4 regions of the Caballeronia sp. LZ032 genome follow, and region 3 is predicted to be linked to each of the others. Evidence: predicted binding sites of a transcription regulator. Region 3 holds the regulator's gene; each other region holds the start of a gene.

Region 1 (4,208 bases), on a different contig from region 3:
TCAGTGGACGATGGCGCAAGCCATCCACCGACAACGCACACTCGCAGCGGATCCGTGGGAAGGCTACTGGCGCACGCGGCAAGGCATCACCGCCGCGATGCGCCGCGCGGTCGGCATGAAGCAATCGGCATGAAGCGCTAGACAGTTAGCACTTCATGCCGGTGGATCAGGTAATTAGACCTTAGCCATGTCACCCACGCGCCTCGGTGCCCTTCAGTTCACCGTGTTTGTGTGAGTGCGTCGCCGCGTATTTGAGTTCGAAGTGGGCGCCCTTGCCGCTGCGCGTCGGCGGAAAATGTTCGCCCTCGACACACGTGACTTCGAACGTATCCTTGCCATCGTCATGAACGACGGAATAGATGCCGGACACCTTGACGATCTCACCGGGCTTATACGAGTTGTCGCCTGCCATCGTTGCACCTCCTCAGTAAAGAACAATGACAGCGAAGCAAGGCGCGTTCCGGGCGGCCGCCGGCAAGCGGCTCCTGCTGTTCACAATCTACGCGGCAAGCCGATGCTCGTAGTAAGGCCGTTCTCGATCCTCGAGGATCGCGTCGAGTGCGGCGAGGTCGGACGCCTGCGGACTCAACCAGGCATCGACGTTTTCTCGCTTGATTGGGACGATGCAGCGGTCGTGGCCTGCTGCTTCCACCTCGGCAGGTGGTTCATCGGTGATGGCGGCAAACGAGAGGAGATTCGGCTGCCCGGGAGCCGTCCACTTCGACCAGAGGCACGCTACCATCAGCAGCTGACCGTTGTTGGGGCGAAACTCCAGGACGACGTTTTCGCCGGGCGCCTGCGGTCCGTCATGCGTCTCAAATAGCGTGTTCTCGCACTTCGCTCTCGCGACGTTCTCATAGAAGACGTCAACCAACAGTAGACCATGCGTGTAGCCGAAACACGGCTTCCAGAACTTTTCCAGACTATCGCGCCGCGCATTATATGTTCCGGGGTACTTAACATCATAGTTCGCAGGCTTACCCGCGATGCGACACTGGTAGCGCATTGGCTTGACGACATACTGTCCGTCTTCGACCACGAGCACGGGCGCATAGTAGCCGGGAAAGATGCGTGAGTCACGGGGCTCTTGTTCAGTTCGACCGAAGTCGGCCAAGCGCCGTAACGCCGCATCGATCTTGTCGGTTGCGATGCGCTTGCTTTCGGTCGCCGCTTTGGTCGTTTTTGTCTGCAGCGTGCGTTCAGCATCGGCCAGCCGCGTTCGCTGCTTGAAAAGCTCCTGCTCGACCTTGGTCGCCTGTTCCGCGTTGTATCGATCAATGAAGGTCTTGATCTGACGCTCGTCATCGGTTTGAGGCTCGCGGAAGGCGTCTTCCATCGCCTTGGGGATTTTTGCCTTGCTGCCCTCGGCGCGCTCCCAGAACAGTCGCGCGAACTCGCGGATGTCCATCTGTGCGCCGAACATCTTCACGTAGCGGCGATAGTCAGCCTGGATTTGCGCGGAGTAACACATGTGTTGGGTTCCCCTCTTGTCGTGATAGCGGCGCTCCAAGGAGTCGTGCCCAGGACGTCAGAGCGCCTCTTTGCACAGCGCCAGCATCTTCTTGATGACGGTGCACGAATAGTTCAGTTGCATGTCGCCCGTGAAGAGCGCCTGGACATTCGACTGGCGCACCGCGATGCCGGCGCCCTTCAGGTCGCGTTGTGCGATCTTGAGCGCCAGCTGGCCGAGGCGCACGCGCTCGAGCCAATCCATCCAAAGGCGATTGCGTCGAAGCCAGATGCGGCAGCTCTCCACGAGATGATCGACTCGCCACTCGTATGTGAGCGAATGGGAGGCCGCCACGGTCGCGACCAGGAAGCACAGCAGCTCCGCCCGCGCGTCCGACACATCCAACACTTCGTTGCTATCAGATCCGGCCATACGTCGTCTCGTTTCGTCCTTTACTTCGTACCTGGTGCTTGGAACCTATCGACATTCTCTAACTTTCGGAGGTAGGGGATGGTCCGCGGCGTGGGCATGGCCGGTCCCCAATCCATGTGAAATGCAACTACCGATCTTGTTCATAAAACCCCACAGACTGTTTGCAAGAGCGCGCCGCTCGAGCCCTCAGCAATTCGCTTTCAGAGTGGACCGACGGGGGAAATCTACCGCCGGGCGCTCAATGCCCCGCCTCAAAAATAATTGTGGGCGCCGGCGCCGGAATCAACCTGACTTCGTCTTGGGCGCCCGGCTTGGGCAACGCCCAAGGATTGGTTACCGACCGCGCTGCCGGCGCCGTTCCGTATTCCCCGCAGTAACCAAGCAGGATAGTCGCCCGAGATGCCAGCCGCGACAAAAAAGGGCGCAATACCGCGTTGCGGGTTTCGATGTAAAGTACTGTACATACATACAGTACTTATGCAAAATGGCGGCCCTGCCCAAACATGTCGAGTCGATTCACCCGAGTCTGTGGCGCGGATCGCAGTTGGCGCGTGCCTACGGTAAGACCGTAGACACCGGCTACGCGGCGTTGTCCGCGGAACTGCCCGGCGGTGGCTGGCCGCTTGGGGCGCTCGTGGAATTGCTCGTGCAGCAGCCCGGCGTCGGTGAAATGCGTTTGTTGCGCCCGGCGCTCGCGCGCGTCGCTCAGCAGGATCAGCACGCTCGGCGGCCCGTCCTGCTGCTGCAGGCGCCGCATGTGCCGAATGCGCTGGCGTTCTCGTACCTCGGCGTGCCGCTGGACAAGCTGATGTGGCTGCGTGCGTCGAAAACGGCGGACGCCTTGTGGTGCGCGGAGCGCGTGCTGCAGGCCGGAAGTTGCGGTGCGCTGCTGTTCTGGCAACAGCACATCCGCTCCGAGGCTTTGCGACGCTTGCATTTGGCCGCTCAGGCGACCGAGACGTTGCTGATTCTGGTGCGTCCGCTTGCCAGCGCCCAGGATGCGTCACCGGCGACCTTACGGCTTGGCGTGAGACCGGCAGAGGGCGGGATCGCAGTCGACATGATTAAACGACGCGGTCCCAACCGAACTGAACCATTGACCGTCACCCTACAACCGTCGCCGATCTTGCTGAGTCCCTATGGCCGTGTTCGTCGCCATTCACTTGCCCCGGCTTTCGCTGGAGGTGTTCAGACCGAGGTGGTCGCCTCCGTCTGAGCACGGGTGCGTGGTGCTCGAGCGCGACAAAGTCATCGTGCTCGATGCGGTGGCAAGGGACGCGGGCGTGCGAGTGGGGATGAAACGCGGCGGGGTCACGACGCTCGCGCCGGAGGCGCTGATGTTCGACCGGAGCGCCGCGCGTGAACACGAGATGCAGCGCGAGGTGGCGGTCGCGCTGCTGCGTTTTTCGCCGCAGGTGGCCGTGTGCGAGGAGCAAACCGTCGTCGTCGACGTCACCGCGAGCTTGCGCCTCTTCGGCGGCATCCTGCGCGTGTGCAGGGACATCAAGGACGTCGTCAAGACCATCGGCGTCACCGCGCGCATAAGCGTCGCGCCCACCGGGCGCGGTGCGTGGCTCCTCGCCAAGCCCGGCCGCCAGCGGGTGCTCAAGATGCGTTCGCTCGAACGCTACCTGGACGTCTTGCCCTTCATGGTGGTGCCGGAGTTGCGCCCCTTCGCCGACTGGTTCAATGGACTGGGCTGCCGCGTCCTGAGTGATATCCAACGCCTGCCCCGTGCAGGTTTAAAGAAGAGATGTGGCGTGGACCTACTCGATTCCCTAGACCGGGCCTATGGCCTGGCGCCTGAACTGCACGAATGGCTCGAACCGCCGCCGACCTTCAGCGCACGCGTCGAGCTGCCTGATCGCGTTGAGCATGCCGAAGCCATCCTCTTTTCCGCGCGGCGACTCGTCGTGCAGCTCTGCGGGTGGCTCACGGCCCAGCAGCTGGCGCTCACGCATGCCACGATCACGCTCGAGCATGAACGCGGACGCCAGGCCATCGAACCGACGCTCATTGAGATCGCACTCGCTGAGCCGACCTGGCATGAAGAGCACCTGGTTCGTCTCCTGAAGGAGCGACTCGGTCGCACGGAATTGGAAGCCGCGGTCATCGCCGTGCGGCTGACGGCCGCCGAAGTGCGAGCGGCCGAGCCGCCCAGCGACTCGCTGTTTCCCGAGCCAGGCGGGTCCGCGCAAGACCATAACCGGCTGCTAGAGCTTCTAGCGGCACGTCTGGGCGCCGAAAATGTTTTGCGGCCCGCGCCCGCGCCCGATCATCGGCCGGAACACGCCAACCAGTGGGTGCCCGTGCAGAGCACGCCGAA
Region 2 (4,208 bases), 810 kb from region 3:
TTCGCCCGCGTCATCGCGACATACAACAGGCGCCGCTCTTCATCGATTTCCTCGTCGCTGCCAGTGCCCAGGTCGGACGGAATGCAGCCGTCCACGCCATTGAGCACGAACACGTTGCGCCATTCCTGGCCCTTGGCCGAATGGATGGTCGAGAGGATCAGATAGTCCTCGTCCAGCAGCGGCACGCCGGATTCGTCGCTGGTCGCGTCGGGCGGATCGAGCGTGAGTTCGGTGAGGAAACGTTCGCGCGTCGGATACGTCGACGCAATGCTCTCCATCTGCAGCACGTCGCCGATACGGATCGCCGCGTCCTCGTGATTGCGTTCGAGATGCGGCTCATACCAGCGGCGGATCATTTCGAACTCGGCCGGCCAGCCCGATTCGCGGCCGCACAGCTTCGCCATCAGCCCGACGAACCGCGGCCAGTCCTCGCTGGCGCGCGCCGGCGCCTGAAAACCGGCAATGGCCTGCGACGCCACCGCCTGCGGCGCGCTCACACTGTCGAGCAGCCGCCCGGCCAGCGCCGGCCCGATGCCCGGCAGCAACTGCGCAACGCGAAAGCCCGCGACGCGGTCACGCGGATTCTCGGCCCAGCGCAGCACGGCGAGCACGTCCTTGACGTGGATCGAATCGAGGAACTTGAGGCCGCCGAACTTCACGAACGGAATGTTGCGCCGCGTGAGCTCGATTTCGAGCGTGGCGCTGTGATGCGCCGCGCGAAACAGCACCGCCTGCGACTTGAGCTTCATGCCGCCTTCGCGCGCCTCCAGCACTTTCTCGACGACATAGCGCGCCTGATCGGCTTCATCGGCGACGCTGACGACGCGCGGCTTCTGCGCCGACGCCTTGTCGGTCCACAGGTTCTTCGTGTAGCGCTCGGACGCAAGCCCGATCACTGCGTTCGACGCCTCGAGGATCGGCTGTGTCGAGCGGTAGTTGCGATCCAGCGTGACGCTGGCGGCGGGCGGGTTGAAGTGGCCGGGGAAGTCGAGGATGTTGCGCACCGTCGCGCCGCGAAACGAATAGATGGACTGCGCATCGTCGCCGACGACGGTCAGGCCGCGTCCGTCCGGTTTCATCGCGAGCAGGATGGACGCCTGCAGGCGGTTGGTGTCCTGGTATTCGTCGACGAGCACGTGATCGAAACGGCTCGACAAGTCCGCCGCAACCGACGGCTCCGCCGCGAGATGCGACCAGTAGAGCAAGAGGTCGTCGTAGTCGAGCACGCTTTGCGACTGCTTGGCGTTGACATACGCGGCGAACAGGCGCTTCAGGTCGGCTTCCCACTCGCGGCACCAGGGGAACGACTGGTCGAGCACCGTGGCCAGCGACGCGCCGGTGTTCACGACGCGCGAGTAGATCGAAAAGCAGGTGGACTTGGCCGGAAAGCGCTTCTCCTTCGATGACAGGCCGAGCTCGTGGCGCACGAGATTCATCAGGTCGGCGGAGTCTTCGCGGTCGTTGATGGTGAACGACGGCGCGAGGCCGACGAGATCGGCGTAATCGCGCAGCAGCCGCGCGCCGACGCTGTGGAAGGTGCCCGACCAGGTCAGTCCCTGCGCGATGGCGCTGCGCGTGCCGAGCGCCTGGGTGGCGATGCGCGTCACGCGCCGGGTCATTTCGAGGGCGGCGCGGCGCGAGAAAGTAAGGAGCAGGATGCGATGCGGATCGGCGCCTTTCACGAGCAGGTGCGCGACGCGATGCGCGAGCGTATTGGTCTTGCCGGATCCCGCGCCCGCGATGACCAGCAGCGGCCCGCCACGGCGATCGGGTTCATCGACACCGAATTCGACGGCCTGGCGTTGTGCCTCGTTGAGCTTCGCGAGATAGTCCGCGACTTGTCTGGCGGTGGCATCGGCAGCGGTGTCGGCGGTATCGGGGAGCGTGAGCACGGGAGATGGGACTGGCGGGAAAAGAGTGACGCACACTGTATATCCATACAACCTTCGCGCGCAAGTCTTTGCCACGGCTCAGCTTTTGGCCCCCAAAAGACAAACGAGCCCGGTCCAACAGGAACCGGGCTCATCACGCCGATCAACGCGTTCAGACGATCAGTCAGCCTTCTTCGCGTTCTTCAGCTTGGCGTCCGCAGCGGCTTCGTTGGCTTCGGACTGGGCTTCGGTCTTCTTCTTGTCGGCCTTGGCCTGCGCGACAGCGGCGTCCTTGTCGGCCGACGCCTGCTTCTTCTCCGCCTTCTGATCGGCCTTCGTCATCGGCGCGTCGCTGGTGGTCTGCGCGAACGAAGCTGCGCTCGCGCTGGCCAGCGTCGCCGCGACAAGCGCGGCCATGAATGCCTTCGATCCTTGCTTCATAAGTCCTCCCTTGAACGTTTCCGCCTGGACAGCGACCCGCTTAGTGATCCGCTTAGTGCTGCAGTCCCGTGTCCTTCGGCGTGCTCGGCTCAGTGGCGTTCAGTTCGGCCTTGGCGGCGTCCTTGTCGGCCTTGCGATTGATCTTCGCGTTCTTGACCTCTTCCTTGTAGTCGGCCTTGGCCTGCTGGCGCTGCGCCTTCAGTTCGGCCTTCGACGCCTTCTTCGACGCGCGGTATTCCGCGTTGGCCTGTGCGTTGGCGTTGCGGCGCTGCACGAGCGGGTCCGTCGGGGCGGGTGCGACGAGGTTCTGCGGCGCCGGCGTTGCCGGTTGCTGGGCCTGCGCGGGCATCGCGTTGCCCGGCATCTGATTCGACATCTGGCCCGGCGCCGGCTGCATGGTCTGCGCCTGCGCGGGCGGGGGCGTCATGGGGGCCGGCTGCGTGCTTTGCGCGAAGGCGCTCGAAGCAGCGAGCGTGGCAATGGCGGTACCGATCAACAGATTGCGAGCTTGAGTCATGAGCGTGTCCTCTCTCTGGTTTGTGTGCCGCCGGAATGCGGTCCGCGCGGCGTTTGTCGATTCGGAAAGATGACCGAAGCTGTTTCAGTCAAACCGTCGGACCCGACGGTGTGCGGGCGAGTTCTCCAAAAGCTGTCATTGTTACCGACGGTTTCATCTGGCTACATTTGCCAACCAAACTGCTTTCGAACCGTTTACCGGGGTCCCGTTTGCAAAGAGCACGGCGCATGCCCGGCGCGCGGGGCCGGTGGTTTATGATGGACGCCTACTTCCTGCAATCCTGCTTCGCCCGTCCATGCCGTCACTCCAATTCACCCTCACGGGCGACTTCGTCGAACTTCACAACCTGCTCAAGCTGATGGGTCTCGCGGACAGCGGCGGCTCCGCGAAAGCGCGCGTCGCCATGGGCGAAGTCACCGTCGACGGCCACGTGGAACTGCGTAAGACCTGCAAGATCCGCGCGGGCCAGGTCGTGAAACTCGACGGCCGGACCATCCGCGTGCGCGCCCCCGCGTGACGCATCGCGAAGCTTGAGCGCACGCGTCACGCGCTTGCCAAAAGCCCGGCATAAGCCGGCGCGTCATCGACAGGCCGCACGCGACGCAATAAGCTTGTCATCTTTCGTTTCGCGGCCTGGCCCCGGGAAAGGCGCGGAATAATCCTGACGTCGGCACGGTCAGGAAGCTTGCGTCCCCACGCCGCGCCGCCACGCCGCCACGCCGCCGTGTCCTCTCCGTTTGATTCGCTCTCAACCATGCAAGCCCAGACCACGCGCGCGCAGCGCGCGCATCAAGGACCGCCGAGCCTCACCCGTCACGCCGCCGACACCGCGCGCCTCGCGGCGCCGCTCGCCATCGCGCAGCTCTCGCAGATGGCAATGGGCGTCACCGACACCATCCTGCTCGGCTCGCTCGGTCCCGATGCGCTCGCCGCCGGCGGCCTCGGCGCGAATCTCTTCTTCGTCGTCGTGACGCTGCTGCAAGGCGTGCTGACGTCGGTGTCGGTATCGGTCGCGCACGCACGCGGCGCCAACGCCGACGAGCGCGTGCCGAGCATCTACTGGACCGGCTTCGTGCTCTCGCTGCTGCTCGCGGTGCCCGCCTTCGTGCTGCTGTCCTATGCCGAAGCCATCCTGCTCGCGTTCCACGAACCGGCGCTGCTGGCGAAGAACGTCGGCGAATACTGCGCGGTGTTGCGCTGGGGCACGCCCGGCAGTTTGATCGGCGTCGGCATGATGCGCGCGTTCCTGCCGGCCATCGGTGCGGCGCGCAGGCTGCTGTGGGTGTCGATCGGCGGCGTGTTCGTCAACGGCTTCCTCAACTACGGCCTGATTCACGGCGCCTATGGCCTGCCGCGCGAAGGCTTTCTTGGCTCCGCGG
Region 3 (4,208 bases):
CATCACACGCCTCGTTCCGGTCCGGAGCGCAGGCGTCAAGGGCAAGTCTGGCCAGGGAGGTCAAGATGGATAGCTATCGAAAAATCCTGCTGTGCTATGACGGCTCCAGAGAGGGCCGCAAGGCGCTGCGTCAGGGCGCGAATCTCGCGCTCGACCTGAAGGCGGAAACGCACATTCTGGCCGTCGTCGACATGCGCTCGAGCATCGCACAGAGCGCCGGGCTGCTCACCGACATGGCCTGTGGCCGCTTCGAGGATGCCGCGCGCGACATCCTTCAGGAAGGCGTCGACTGGTTGCGCGAACGCGGTTTGCCGGCGCAGGGACACTTCGCGTTCGGCCATCCGATCGACGAGATTGCGGCGCTCGCCGAACAGCTGAACGTGGATCTGGTGGTCGTCGGGCACCGCTGCCGCAATGGACTCGCGCGCTGGTGGATGGGCGCGGGCAACACGCCGCTGCTCGATCGCGTGAAGTGCAGCATTCTGGTCGCCGTGTGTCAGGCGGGTGAGTCGACCGAGGCGGAAGAAGAGGCCGCCATGGCGGCCCGGCCTGTGAAGGCGGAAGCGGGCGCCTGAACGACGCTTCAGAAACGCCTCAGCCGTCCAGATTCACCGCGACGAGCTTCCATGACACGAGGCCATCGCGATGAAAGATGGCCGAGTAACGGGCGTCGCCGGCGCCGTGCTGATAGGTCACGGCGAAGGTATTCAAGTCGCGATAGCCCGCGGTGGTGGCAGGCGGTTTCGGCGCGGCTTCGGGTGTCGGGGCGGCGCTGCCCGATGCCGGTGCTGCGGATGAAACCGCCGCCTCGTTCGTTCCGGCCGGCGGCGGGCGTTCGCCGGGGGTGCCGCGCGGCGGGATGCCGTTGAGAATGGCCGCGACGCCGTCAGGCGTGGCATAGGTGTCCACCAGCGGACCGACGACCGCCGCGCCGATCATCGCGCCGATGATGGCGAGCGGATTTCCGCTTTTCTGGATGTCCACACGCCGCGTGAGCAAGGCGGCGACTTGCTCCTTGAGGCTCGCGCGCAGCGCGGGATAATCGACGTATTCATTGACCGTCTGCGCGTCGCGCGCATCGGCTGCGCGCTTGAGGCGATTCAACGCGATGTAGGGCGATGCATAGATATAGCTCAGCAGTCCGATGACGATCAGGACGACGAGCGCGGTCAGGATGGAGCGGGTAGTGCGGGACATGCGGTGAAAGGGCCTCGCGCGGAACGTGAATCCCGATTGACCGCGCAAGGGCCCGATAAATCCCGCGAACCCGAAATCGGCGTCTGCCGGGACCCGCTTACGCGAGGATCCCGCCCGCCAGCCCGGCGCTTTCCTCCGCGATGCAGCGGTCGATCATGCGCGACACTTCATCGATCTTGCCGACCAGGATCACGCGCGATTGTCCGCGATACACGCGCACCGGCGCGCGTTCGGCTGCTTCCGCATGCACGCCGCTGTTCAGCGAAACCCGCGCAAACGCCGGCTGACGCGACGGCAGTGCGGGCATGTCCGTCTCGAAGAGATCCGGCGTGGTTTCGGCGCGCGGCATGCCGCACGAAATCAGCGTGCGCAGATGACGCAGACGGCCGAATTGGCGGAAGGGCAACAAGCGGGCGAAACGTTCCATGGTGACTCTCCAGACGATAGGGCGCACAGCGGCCCACCGCGAACGGTGGCCGTCATGCTGGTTTTTTCGGTTGAACGCCCGGGTGAGCGTCGCTGCGGTTGGTGAGTTGATATTCCGCTATTACCAGGACATTTCTTGTCTCAGTGAGACAGGCGGAACATAAAAACTTTCAATCTTTTCTGAGGCTTGGTCTCACCAAGCTCACCACCGCGTATGCCGGAATATCAGAGCTCGCCGGAGCGAATCAGGCCGACCGCGATGCCTTCGAGCGCAAACTCGCCGCTGCCGGAGCGCACGAAAATGTTCTCGTAGTCCGGATTTTCGGCGATCAGTTCGACGCCATCGCGATGACGCTTCCAGCGCTTCACCGTCACGTCGTCGCCCAGACGCGCGACCACGATTTGCCCGTCCTTCGCTTCGGTGCGCTTCTGCACGGCCAGCAGGTCGCCGTCGAGAATGCCCGCGTCGCGCATGGACAGCCCGCGTACCTTCAGCAGGTAGTCCGGCTTGCTCGAAAACAGTGCAGGGTCGCAGGCGTAGTGCTGCGAGATGTGCTCCTGCGCGAGGATGGGACTACCGGCCGCGACCCGGCCGACCAGCGGCAGCGAAAGCTGCATGATGCTCGCATGCGGCAGCGTGAACTGATGCGGCACGTCTTCCGGCCGCTCGATGCGCGCTGAGTCGCTCAGCAGGCGAATGCCGCGCGACGAGCCCGCCGCGAGTTCGATCACGCCCTTGCGCGCCAGCGCCCGCAAATGCTCCTCGGCCGAATTGGCCGAACTGAAGCCGAGTTCGGCGGCGATCTCCGCGCGCGTGGGCGGGAAGCCCGTACGCTCGATCGCGCGCTGGATCAGCTCGAACACCTGCTGCTGCCGCGCGGTGAGTTTGGATGTCTTGTTCACTGGCTCGGACCCCTGGGGCACTGTATGGATGGACAGGTGACTGTATTTTTATACAGTATTCCGCGCTTTTCAAGCTTTACTTTAAGTTCGGTTGTGCAGGCCCGCAGCGAGCACGTTCGAGCCCCAGCCACCCTTTCTACGTAGAGGAATAAGCTTCTTAGCAGTTTCACGTATAAAAAAGTGACAAACGATTATTTCTAATCATATAGACGCGTCGTTAGACTGATTCCGTCAATTCGATAAGACGGAGAACGGGGAATGCAAAGCTTGAAATGGGGATTGGGTCGGGGCGCGCGACGCCTGCTCGCGGCGGCTGCGCTGACAGCGGCGGGCATCGGCATGGCGGCGTCCGCGAGCGCGGAGACATCGTTCCTGAACGTGTCCTACGATCCGACGCGCGAGCTCTATCAGGACTTCAATCAGGCCTTCGCGAAGAAGTGGAAGGCCGAGACGGGCGAGACCGTCACCTTCAAGCAGTCCCACGGCGGCTCCGGCGGCCAGGCGCGCGCGGTCCTCGACGGCCTGCAGGCCGATGTCGTCACCCTCGCGCTGGCGTACGACATCGACGCCCTCGCGGGCAAGGGCCTCGTCAACGCGGACTGGCAGAAACGTCTGCCGGACAATGCCTCGCCGTACACCTCGACCATCGTGTTCCTGGTGCGCAAGGGCAATCCGAAGCACATCAAGGACTGGGACGACCTGGCGAAGCCGGGCGTGTCCATCGTTACGCCGAATCCCAAGACCTCGGGCGGCGCGCGCTGGAACTACCTGGCCGCGTGGGCGTATGCGCAGCACAAGCCGGGCGGCAACGAGCAGACCGCGAAGGACTTCGTGACGAAGCTCTACAAGAATGCAGGCGTGCTCGATTCCGGCGCGCGCGGCGCAACGACGAGCTTCGTGCAGCGCGGTCAGGGCGACGTGCTGATCGCGTGGGAGAACGAGGCGTTTCTGTCGCTGAAGGAGTTCGGTCCGGAGAAATTCGAGATCGTGGTGCCGTCGGTGAGCATCCTGGCGGAGCCGCCGGTCGCGGTGGTGGACAAGGTCGTCGACAAGCACGGCACCCGCAAGCTCGCCGAGGCGTATCTCAAGTATCTGTATAGCGACGAAGGCCAGCAGATTGCCGCGCGCAATTTCTATCGGCCGCGTTCGAAGACGGTGCCGGCCGAGCTCACGAAGCAGTTTCCGAAGCTGAAGCTTTACACCATCGACGATACGTTCGGCGGCTGGGCCAAGGCGCAGAAGACGCACTTTGCCGACGGCGGCGTGTTCGACTCGATCTATCAGCCGCAGTAAGGACGGGTCCCGGCGACGCGGCGCACTCATGACGCCGCGCGTCGTTCATGCAGTACCCGGCAGCACGCGCCTCCCCCGGCGCAAAAGGAAGACTCAAGGATGACGACCCTCACATTCAGGAAGCCGAGCGCCTTGCCCGGCTTCGGCCTGACCCTCGGCATCACGCTGGCTTATCTGAGCCTCGTGGTGCTGATTCCGCTTGCGGCCACCTTCGCGAAGACCGCGACGCTCGACTGGGCCCAATTCGTCCGCGCGGTCACGTCGCCGCGCGTGCTGGCCTCGTACCGGCTGACTTTCAGCGCGGCGCTCGGCGGCGCGCTCATCAACGCCGTGTTCGGCTTTCTCGTCGCGTGGGTGCTGGTGCGCTACACCTTCCCGTTCAAGCGCAT
Region 4 (4,208 bases), on a different contig from region 3:
TGTGTGCTTGCGCTTCTCGGCGAGGCCGCGCCGATCCGAGGCCAGGCCGGCATCGGGTCGATCATGGTCGAAGACCCCTCAGTGCAACCGCCGGTGGACGCGGTGCTTTGCCGCAAGAACGCGACCGCAATCTGGCAGTTCGCCGCGGGCATCGAAATGGGCCATCGACCGGCGCTTCGCATGAACCCGAGCGAGATCATCGCGTTCGCCGACGGTGCCGATCAGTTGCTCAACGGAAGGCGTGCTTTCCGGCCGACCGCCCTGTCGCTCTTCGAGAACTGGAGAGAAGCGCAGGCCTTCGCGCGCAGTGCGGTCGGGCGCGACTTGCTGCCGGTTGTCGAGATCGTCGACGATCGGGGCACCGACTACTTGCGCGCGCTCGCTCAGCGTCAGACGCCCGAGGGGCAAGCCGACTATGTCATCTCGACCATTCATCGCGCGAAGGGGCTTGAATGGAAGCGCGTGCGGATCGTCAATGACTTCCGCTTCAAGATGGTCGACGGTCGGCTGACGCTGGATGAGGACGAGATGCGGCTGCTGTATGTGGCGCTCACGCGTGCTCAGCACGTGATCGACATCTCAGATGTGCGCGATGAGTTGCTGCGGCTCTTTAACGTGCCCAAGGCGGCACGCGGATAAGCGATCAGGCCGCCTGTGCTTGCAACGCGGCGTCGCGCTCGAGCGCTGCTTTCGCGGCCGCCTTCGTCTTGCCGGCTCGCGACGGCGGCTGACAAATACCGCAGACCATCGAGTGCGACGGCTCATGAGCGTGCGCGACAAACTTGCCGCGGCAACGCGTGCAGCCCACCAGACGAAGGATCCCTGCGTCCTTGAAACGGATAAAGGTCCAGGCGCGCGTCAGGTCCATCTGCAACGCCTCGCCGTTCATCTCGAAGTGCTCCGCATACAGCGAATAGGCGCGCGTCAGCAGGTCGACGCGGTCCAGCCCTTCGCTGTTCGCTTCCAAGAACGCGTAGACGTTAGCAAACATCGAGGTATGGATGTTCGGTGCCCACGTCAGGTACCAGTCCTCGGAAAAAGGCAGCATGCCCTTGGGCGGCGAGACGCCCTTCACTTCGCGGTATAGACGGATCAGTCGCTCGCGCGAGAGCGTCGGGATTTCAGACTCCAGGACCTGCATGCGTGCGCCAAGCTTGATCAGCGTGATCGCGCGCATGACTTGAGCAGCTTCGTCAGCGAGGCTTTTCGAGGCGGGCGTCGCGGTCATGGTCAGGCTGCCAGCAGAGCGTCGTCGGTTACTGCCGAGACCGGTGCTTCGCTGCTGCGGCCAGCGAGGCCGGCGAGCATCGCATCCGTGCTCATGCGGAAGAAGCACAGCACTTGCGACGATGATGCGAGCTTCTGCGCTTGCTCCGGCGAAAGCTTGAGAAGCAGGTCTGCCATTTCCACCGTGAGACCCAGATGCGACTGTGCCGCTTCCCGGTCCGATGCCAGAACGCGTCGCGCGAGCATCAGGTACGACAGGTTCAATTCGCGAATGGCACTGAGATCGGAGGTGGCGTTCATAGCAGCAGACCGGTAAGTATTGTTGACTCGCTTATCGCGCCGTCCGTCCGTAGGCGCAAAAGAATTGTCTGATCTACAAGCGACCTTTGCAACAATTTGTTACCTCGGGTTAACGTTTGCTATGGAGTAAATAGCTCGCTGTAAGCCTTACCGGTGAAATATTCCTCCCCGCCGAGTGGCGCGTGTTTCGAATATTGTTCCGCAAATTGCGTCGCGGCGAGTAATTAATTGCGGCCGCCGCTGGCTACATCCGCGTTCGGCCGCTTGCCGATTCGGTAATCTTTTCCTTTCTTTCGATTTTACCGACGTTTATTTACGACAAACTTACCCGCACGACTTCCCGCTCGTCCCCGCGCTAACGCGCAACTATCATCCAGCGATCGTGTAGACTACTGTACAAACATACAGTACTGGGTTCGACATGGGAGCGTTAGCCCTCGAAGACATTCATCCATCACTCTGGCGCGGCGCGCAGCTCTCATCCGCTCGCCTGAACGTCGTGCCATGTGGTTCCGAGAACCTCGCAGCCGAACTGCCAGGCGGCGGTTGGCCCAAGGGTGCCCTGACCGACCTGCTGGTGCAGCAACCCGGCGTCGGCGAGATGCGATTGCTGCTGCCCGCGTTGAAAACAGTCGCCCAGCGGCGCATTGCTCTGCTGCAACCGCCTCACCGGTTCCAGCCTGAAGCGGCGGCGTACTGGGGTCTGCCCGAAACGTCTGTCAACGTCGTGCGAGCCACGAAGACGGCCGATGCGCTGTGGGCCGGTGAGCAAATCCTTCGCGCCGGGACGTTTGGCGCTCTGCTCTTCTGGCAAACGCATGTGCGACCGGAGGCGCTCCGGCGCTTGCACCTCGCCGCACAAACGAGCGAGTCGCTGTTTTTCATGATCCGGCCGCTCGCTGCCGCAAGCGATACCTCGCCCGCCCCGCTTCGGATCGCCGTGCGTCCGGCGCGCGACAGCGTCTCATTGCAGTTCGTGAAGCGGCGCGGTCCCGCGCGCGATGAGCCGCTTGTCGTTGAACTGTCCCATTCGCCCATCCTATTGAATCGCCATGCAAGTGTGGATCGGCGTGTATCTGCCGCACCTCAGCCGAGAAGTCTTCCAGCCGAACTGGTCGTCCACGAGTGAGACCGGCTCCGGGTTGGTCGTGCTCGACCACGAACGTGTCACTGCACTGGATCAGGCGGCGCATGAGGCGGGGGTTCGCATGGGCATGCGCAAAGGCGGCGTACTCACGCTCGCGCCCGACGCGCGCATTCACGACAAGGACGAACTCAAAGAGCAGCAGGCTGTCGCGGATGTGGCCACGGCCCTCATGCAGTTCAGCCCGCAGGTCGCGATCGCCGAAGAGCAGACGGTGCTGGTCGATGTATCCGCGAGCCTCCGGCTATTCCATGGCGTGCGTGCGCTGCGACGTGCAGTTCGCGCCTCGCTCGCCGCCTTCGGCTTCACAGTCCGGATGAGTGTCGCGCCCACCGGCCAAAGCGCGTGGCTGCTTGCGCGCTATCGAGGCGGTCACCGTCTTTCGATTTGCTCCCTGATGCGGCAGTTGCCGCGATTGCCTGCGCTGCTGGTGCTGGAAGCCCGGCGCTACGCTGACTGGTTCGACGGCCTTGGATGCACGAGTGTCGCCGACTTGCGGCGCCTGCCGCGCGCCGGACTCAAGAAGCGCTGCGGTACCGCACTGCTGGACTCGCTTGATCGCGCAGTCGGCGAAGCGCCGGAACTCTACGAATGGGTTCATACGCCGCCGACGTTCAATGCACGGATCGAACTGCCCGACCGCGTTGAGCATGCGGAAGCCGTGCTCTTCGTGGCGCGCCGTCTCATCGTCCAGTTGACCGGTTGGCTCGCGAGCAAGCAACTCGCGCTCACCCGCTTCTCGATCGAACTCGAACATGAACGCGGGCGTGCGGCGTTGCCGCCAACGACGATTGAGGTCGCGCTCGCGGAACCGACATGGCACGAGGAACACCTCACGCGCTTGCTGAAGGAACGGCTTGGGCGCGTCGAACTGGCGGCCGCAGTGATCGCCGTACGCCTCGAAGTGAACGACGTTGAAGCGGCCGAGCCGCCATCCGATTCGCTATTCCCCGAGCCGGGCGGCAGCGCTGCTGACCATAACCGGCTGATGGAGTTGCTGGTCGCCCGCCTTGGTCATGAGAACGTGCTGCGCGCCGCGCCCGTAGCCGATCATCGCCCCGAGATCGTATCGAACTGGGTCCCGGTCACAAGCGACGTCAAAGGCTGTGCCCTGCCCGGCGATCAGCCGCGCCCCTCGTGGCTGCTCGAGACGCCCGTCCAATTGATGACGCGCCAGCACCGTCCGTTCTACGGCAGCCCGTTGCGCACCGTATCGCCGGGCGAGCGCGTCGAAGCGGGATGGTGGGGCGGCGAGCTCGTCACGCGCGACTACTTTGTCGCGGAAGCCGACGACCACACCTGCTACTGGATCTACCGCGAACGCGTCGGCAGTCGCGCCGAAGAAGATCCTCGGTGGTTCCTGCACGGTCTGTTCGGGTGAGGCGATGGACGTCTACGCCTCCATGCTGCCCGGCTATGCCGAGTTGCAGTGCTTCTCCAACTTCACGTTCCTGCGTGGGGCCTCGCATTCGGAAGAACTGATTCTGCGCGCCGAGCAGCTCGGCTATCTCGCGATCGCCATCACCGACGAGTGCTC

Evidence for each region. Region 3 encodes LexA, which represses DNA repair genes until DNA is damaged. Its sites were predicted from a motif close to ACTGTATNNNNATACAGT; they were not measured.
Region 1: imuA (translesion DNA synthesis-associated protein ImuA) is a predicted target of LexA. The motif match lies at 2,338-2,355, and genes of this name have one in related genera.
Region 2: QCE69_RS10010 (ATP-dependent helicase) is a predicted target of LexA. The motif match lies at 1,927-1,944, and genes of this name have one in related genera.
Region 4: imuA (translesion DNA synthesis-associated protein ImuA) is a predicted target of LexA. The motif match lies at 1,919-1,936, and genes of this name have one in related genera.

What each region holds. Positions count from the first base shown of each region.
Region 1 is NZ_JARUXP010000008.1:96,497-100,704, reverse strand. It holds gene ligD (DNA ligase D) at 1-133, shown strand, start outside; gene QCE69_RS37630 (hypothetical protein) at 191-412, opposite strand; gene QCE69_RS37625 (SOS response-associated peptidase family protein) at 500-1,471, opposite strand; gene QCE69_RS37620 (hypothetical protein) at 1,529-1,882, opposite strand; gene imuA (translesion DNA synthesis-associated protein ImuA) at 2,367-3,098, shown strand; gene QCE69_RS37610 (DNA polymerase Y family protein) at 3,022-4,208, shown strand, end outside.
Region 2 is NZ_JARUXP010000001.1:2,143,908-2,148,115, forward strand. It holds gene QCE69_RS10010 (ATP-dependent helicase) at 1-1,892, opposite strand, end outside; gene QCE69_RS10015 (hypothetical protein) at 2,052-2,312, opposite strand; gene QCE69_RS10020 (hypothetical protein) at 2,365-2,829, opposite strand; gene QCE69_RS10025 (RNA-binding S4 domain-containing protein) at 3,125-3,346, shown strand; gene QCE69_RS10030 (MATE family efflux transporter) at 3,584-4,208, shown strand, end outside.
Region 3 is NZ_JARUXP010000001.1:1,334,531-1,338,738, forward strand. It holds gene QCE69_RS06265 (universal stress protein) at 66-575, shown strand; gene QCE69_RS06270 (DUF2939 domain-containing protein) at 595-1,197, opposite strand; gene QCE69_RS06275 (hypothetical protein) at 1,295-1,624, opposite strand; gene lexA (transcriptional repressor LexA) at 1,849-2,526, opposite strand; gene QCE69_RS06285 (sulfate ABC transporter substrate-binding protein) at 2,785-3,819, shown strand; gene cysT (sulfate ABC transporter permease subunit CysT) at 3,919-4,208, shown strand, end outside.
Region 4 is NZ_JARUXP010000002.1:818,477-822,684, reverse strand. It holds gene QCE69_RS19275 (3'-5' exonuclease) at 1-639, shown strand, start outside; gene flhC (flagellar transcriptional regulator FlhC) at 644-1,228, opposite strand; gene QCE69_RS19265 (flagellar transcriptional regulator FlhD) at 1,231-1,527, opposite strand; gene imuA (translesion DNA synthesis-associated protein ImuA) at 1,949-2,656, shown strand; gene QCE69_RS19255 (DNA polymerase Y family protein) at 2,580-4,052, shown strand; gene QCE69_RS19250 (error-prone DNA polymerase) at 4,057-4,208, shown strand, end outside.